2 regions of the Priestia veravalensis genome follow, and region 2 is predicted to be linked to the other one. Evidence: riboswitches for the same ligand, from Rfam matches in the RefSeq annotation. Region 2 holds a riboswitch; the other holds the start of a gene.
What was found. Region 2 has a riboswitch for manganese ahead of AS180_RS17815 (SulP family inorganic anion transporter). Riboswitches for the same ligand answer to the same signal wherever they lie in the genome.
Positions count from the first base shown of each region.

Region 1: another riboswitch for manganese. It lies ahead of AS180_RS09360 (TerC family protein); the one in region 2 lies ahead of AS180_RS17815 (SulP family inorganic anion transporter).

Region 1 is NZ_KQ758644.1:5,642-8,810, forward strand. It holds gene phaP (polyhydroxyalkanoic acid inclusion protein PhaP) at 5-517, shown strand; gene AS180_RS09355 (alpha/beta-type small acid-soluble spore protein) at 660-854, shown strand; gene AS180_RS09360 (TerC family protein) at 1,103-1,915, opposite strand; yybP-ykoY riboswitch at 2,013-2,115, opposite strand; gene AS180_RS22475 (response regulator) at 2,191-2,328, opposite strand; gene AS180_RS09365 (LytR/AlgR family response regulator transcription factor) at 2,553-3,169, opposite strand, start outside.
Region 2 is NZ_KQ758691.1:10,439-13,607, forward strand. It holds gene AS180_RS17815 (SulP family inorganic anion transporter) at 1-1,382, opposite strand, end outside; yybP-ykoY riboswitch at 1,814-1,973, opposite strand; gene deoD (purine-nucleoside phosphorylase) at 2,023-2,727, opposite strand; gene AS180_RS23310 (hypothetical protein) at 2,926-3,078, shown strand; gene AS180_RS17825 (hypothetical protein) at 3,133-3,169, opposite strand, start outside.

The DNA of each region.
Region 1 (3,169 bases), on a different contig from region 2:
GATTATGGCAACAGTAAAGTATGAAACAGTAATCGATGCAATGTGGGATCAATGGACAAAAGGATTAGAAAACATCGCTGAAGGAAATAAGCAAGTTGAGCTTTGGACGTTAAAAACATTAGAGCAACAGCAAGAATTTGTCTCAAAAGCAGTTGAACAACTTCAAGAAGTTGATAAGCAATGGAAAGCTGAGCTTGAAAACCTTCAGAAAAGAACAGTTGAAAATTTACGTAAAACTGCAGGCAACGCTGTGGCAGACTCATACGAAGAGTGGACGAATCGCATGAGCGAAGCATTAAGCAAGCTACAATCATTATCTGTAAACCAAAGCAAAACTGGTTATACAATGGTGAAACAAGCACAAGAGCAATACCACCAAGTCATCACACAGCTACTAGAAGAGCAAAAGAAAACGCGTGAAGAGCTTCAACAAGTATCTGATGCGTACGTAGAGCAAGTAAAATCTCTACAAAAATCATTTGCTCAATCAGTTGATCAATATGCAGTTGTAAAATAAAACAAGAAAGCCTAACTTCTTCTGAAGTTGGGCTTTTTATTATCTCCTTCAAACCATTACCAGTATGGCAAGAAAACGAGAGTACATACTACGACTACAACGATAATTATTCGTTGAACTTAAAAAAGGAGAGAATGAAACCATGGCTAAATCAAATAAATTATTAGTTCCTGGCGTTGGACAATTTTTAGATCAATACAAAGCAGAAATCGCTCAAGAATTTGGAGTAACTTTAGGCTCTGATACGGTTGCTCGTAGCAACGGATCAGTTGGTGGCGAAATTACAAAACGTCTAGTACAACAAGCTCAAGCTCATTTAAACGGGCAAAACAAATAATTTTAACAACTTCATAACATGGCTAAAAGCAGGTGCTCTAGGCACCTGCTTTTCTCATGCAAAAAAAGAGGGTGGGACATAACAAAACAAATTTCCAAAAAGAAGAACAATTCCTTTTCTCACCTCTTTACGTTGTTAGAATACGTTTGTTTTCACAATCAACAAAAAACCTGAATGATTAAAAGCGAGTAACTCTCAATCGTTCAGGTTTATCGTTAGCTGAATTACTTATGTCTCAGCCTCTTTGATTATTGATGATCTACTTTTTCCAATGCATCTTGTGCATCATCTGAACCTTCAATTTCACTTTGATTTTTACCTTTCGATAAGAACCAGCCGCCAACAGCAATTGCAATCAGCACGATCCAAAAGAAAAGTTTCCATCCTTTTGACTCTGGGAAATGCTCATCAACAATTGCTAATTCAGGGTGAGCAAGCGTATATACTGCTAATTTAACCCCTACCCAACCAACAATTAAGAACGCAGCCGTTTCTAAACCTGGGCGTTGATTTAATAATTTTACGAACCATGTTGCTGCAAAACGCATGATAATTAATCCAATTAATCCACCTGCAAAAATAACGGCGAACTGTCCACCATCTAGCCCACCAATCTTAGGTAGTGGAGTATTTGGAAGCGTGACAGCAAGAGCTACCGCTGCAAGAATTGAATCGACCGCAAACGCAATGTCTGCTAATTCTACTTTTAAAACAGTCATCCAAAAACCTGAACCCTTTTTTTCCTTTGTAACGGTTTCATCATGTTTTGACTTTTTCAAATAGCGCTTTACGAGGTGATTAATCGCGATAAACAGTAAATATACTGCTCCGATTGCCTGTACTTGCCAAACATCCACTAAGAACGAGATTGCAAATAGTGAACCAAAACGGAAGATAAATGCCCCCGCTAACCCGTAAAATAACGCTTTTTTACGCTGCTCTTCTGGTAAGTGCTTTACCATAATTGCCATTACAAGCGCATTATCGGCAGCTAAAATTCCTTCTAAGGCGATGAGAACAAGCAACACCCACCCATATTCTAATAACAATGATGCATCCATAAACATTCTCCTCTCTTTTCTCTCTTACTAATCTTTTTCCCTAATTCGGCAAAGAAAACACAAAAAGACCTTTGCCAAATATGGCAAAGGTCTTGCTAAGCATAAATAAACTCGTTATGCCAACAAAGCCGATGGACAGAATCCATGGAATGACGACTTTGTTTCAGGTTTCCCTGACGCTACTCCCCTTTACTCCTTAGACGAAGTAAGTGTATTAAGTTATTATCATAATACGTAACTTTTTCCAACTTGTCAATGGAAGAATAGTTAGTTATTTATTTCTTTCCATTCAGTATACGTGCTAACTTGTGTAAAAATGTCTCAAAATGGATGGGTTTGGTGATATAATCTTCAAGCCCCATGTTCACTTCTTTTTCAATATCATCTTGTAGCGCATTCGCTGTAACTGCCATCAACACCCATTTTTTATGAGGCGTGATGAGCTACTGCTTCTTTCAATTAAGTCTAAGGCTGTATAAGCAGCTAGAATGCCCACTACTATTGCCAGCAAAACGGTAAATAAATTATAATTCCCTTCCAGAGTCATTCGCTCCTTTCTCATAAGCAAGACGTAAAAACAGACGAACCGTTTCAAAGATTCGCCTGCTGTTACGTGCAAGTGTATTTAATTCAACTGTTAATTGACCATTAGATCATGGAGCTGCTTTTGCACTTCTTGAATTTTCAATTTCGAGATATGAGCATATTCATCAAAATTCAAAAAGTAGACTAGGTACGTTTCATTTCTAGGAGTAATATGAGAGACCTTTTCCAGATTAACAATATAAGATCGATGCGTTTGGCTAAAAACGTTTGGATCTAAATACATATAAATATCACTGATGTTTTCATATGTTCTCAACTGTGTGAATATTAAACATTTCTTTCCTGATTTTTCAATAAAAACAATCTCGTTAATTGGTATATAGTAAGTAGATCCGTTAAATTTAACAGGTAATCGCTTTGCTCTTGATTTAGTTGAGTTGTCTTTTTCTTGTTTAGCAAGCGTTTTTTTAGCGCGCTCTAAAGCTACATATAAACGCTGATTTTCAATCGGTTTAATAATATAATCAAGCGCAGATAATTCGAAAGCTTCAACCGCAAACTGATCATACCCTGTTATAAAGATAAAGCGTAAATCTGGTTTAATCTTCAAACATTCTTTGACAGCTTCTAATCCGCTCATGCTCAGCATATTAATATCTACCAAAATAAGCTCTGGACTTTGTACCATTACTTGCTGAATTAACTCTT
Region 2 (3,169 bases):
ATTACCTTTTTATTATTGCTTTCATACTTTCCTATAACTTTCGCCACGGCTAACATTGCAGATTGATCCCAAACGTAAGAGTTTGAAAAATCAACTACAATTATTGCTTGTTCATCTTCGTAATGAAATGCATTTACAAAAGCTGTTGTTGTTGCAAAGAAAAGAGGACCTTTAACGTGATAAACTATTCGATCAGACTCTTCTTCTTTTATTATTGTTAATCTCGCCATTTTCCAACCAAACACGACCGTACTAATGACAATACCAACCATAACTCCTAGCGCTAAATTATGTGTAAGCAGTACAACAACAACTGTTGCAATCATAACAACAGAATCCGATACAGGATACTTATGAATGTCTTTAACAGATCGCCAATCAAACGTGCCTACCGCTACCATAAACATGACGCCAACAAGCGCGGCCATTGGAATCTGCTTTACAACATCACCTAACACCATAATTAAAAATAATAAAAACACGCCTGCTATAAGTGTTGAAAGTCTTCCACGTCCACCTGATTTTACGTTGATTACAGATTGTCCAATCATAGCGCATCCTGCCATTCCACCGAATAAACCTGTAACTATGTTAGCAAAACCTTGTCCACGTGCCTCTTTATTTTTATTGGAATCTGTATCCGTCATATCATCTAAAACTGTCGCAGTTAGTAATGATTCTAACAAACCTACAATCGCTAACGGTAGTGAATACGGTAGAATAATCAATAATGTTTCTAGTGATAATTCTACTGCTGGAAAATGAAGAGCTGGTAGTGTACGCGTAATCTCTCCCATATCTCCTACCGTTTTCAAGCCAAATCCTCCACCAAAAATGGCCATGGTCGTCATAAATACAATCGCTACTAATGGTGCTGGAACTATCTTAGTTACAAGAGGGAATACATATACAATTAATAATGTTCCTGCTACCATCGCGTACATAGCCCAGTTCGCACCTTTAAAATGCTGAAATTGAGCAGTGAAAATTAAAATCCCTAACGCGTTAACAAAACCAAACATAACCGTTTGTGGTAAAAATGATAAAAACCTTCCAACTTTCAGCACACCTAAAACGAGCTGAATAATTCCAGTTAAGATTGTCGCCGCAAACAAATACTCAACCCCATGAGTTTTCACTAGATCAATCATTAAAAGAGCCATTGCACCAGTTGCGGCAGAAATCATTGCTGGTCTTCCCCCAGTAAATGCAATGACAATTGCCATACAAAAAGAAGCATATAGACCTACCATAGGATTTACTCCTGCAATGATGGAAAATGCAAGTGCTTCGGGAATTAATGCAAGTGCAACGGTCATTCCTGAGAGAATATCTCCTCGGATATTTGAAAACCACTGCTGCTTAATAGCTGCTACGCTCACTAAATCACCTCATAGTATATAGTAAATTGATTTTCGACTCTCACGAAAACCAAAGCCGTTTTGAACGTAGGTTATCGTATCATATCTTCTTTGAATTGAAAATATATTTTTTACGATCGTGTTGAACCGATTTCTTTTCTAATTCACACCATTAAAAAAGAGCGTAAACTGCACGCTCTTTTTTAGTAAAGTCCTACTCATTAACGTCGAGGTGGAACTTCCGTATAATTTAATGAATAGCTGACTGAAATTAAGCCAAATAAATGTTGAAATCGAGGCGGGTTTTTCACCTCCAAGGTCAACATTGCAAGTAAAAATAATTTACTCAACACAAGGAATGCTACCATTAAAAATAGTTTCTTGTTTCGTTTCAACGAATCATCGCTTCTCCTCTTTTTAACATAAAAATAAGAACAAACGATTATGGTTACATCTTTTATCTCTCATTTAAACAATAAAAGACCTTCACCACTAATCGGTAAAGGTCTTGCTAGACATTGTTTTACTATGCCAATAAAGCCGGTAGATTTCTCTACGAAATGTCGACTTTATTTCAGGAAAAACCTGACGCTACTCCCCTTTAAGGAATCTTATTCATAAAGATATTATAAGGGAATTGCGAACAGAATTCAACTATTTATTACTCATTGATTGCTGCTTCTAAAGCAACGATAATCATATCATTAAATGTTGTTTGACGCTCTTCAGCTGTTGTTTCTTCACCTGTAAAGATGTGATCGCTTACCGTTAAAACAGACAGCGCATTACGCCCATATTTAGCTGCTAGCGTATACAGTGCTGTTGTTTCCATTTCAACTGCTAGTACACCGTGTGCAGCCAGCTTTTCTAGTTGTCCATCTTCATTGTAGAATTGATCAGAAGTGAAAACGTTACCTACTTTTAGGTGTAATCCTTTTTCAACTCCAGCGTCATATGCACGCTTTAATAAGTCGAAATTCGCAGTTGGCGCATAGTCAATAGGTCCAAATTTCACGCGATTCATTTGTGAATCACTTGATGAAGACATAGCTAAAATAACGTCACGAACTTTTACATCTTTTTGAATCGCCCCACAAGTTCCGACACGAATTAAGTTTTGAACACCATACTCATTCATTAACTCATTTACATAAATAGCGATAGACGGAACGCCCATCCCTGTTCCCTGTACGGAAACACGTTTTCCCTTATATGTTCCTGTAAATCCTAACATTCCGCGAACTTCATTGTAGCAAGTAACATCTTCTAGAAATGTTTCCGCAATGTATTTTGCACGAAGCGGATCTCCAGGGAGTAAGATCGTTTCTGCAATTTCACCTTTTTTTGCCCCAATATGTACACTCATCTTTGTACCTCCTATTGTGTAAAAATGTTACCTTCTCACTATAACACAATTTGTCGAATTAATGACTGATTTCTTTCTCTGCCTTTCATTATTCCAACATTTTTGCTGAACTATGTACTGAAAAAAATGGCGTAATGAAAAACATGTTTCGAGGAAAGCTACTCAAGAACACTATTTTTAAATAAATGAGGTGATCATATGGGCAAAAAACATCGTAATCGCATTAATTCACCAAAGAAAAACAACCACATTCCTCAAGAAGCCATTATTGCGGAGCAAGAGGCACATGGTGATGAGCATACAGCAAATAAACGCAAAAATGGTCCTGGACACCATATGCGCGACTATTAACTTTTTTATTAAAAAAGCGGCCTGATTGGTCGCTTTGCTTTATCAATAATTGATTTACCGGACGTGAATCCGATTTACTCTTTGCCATCCA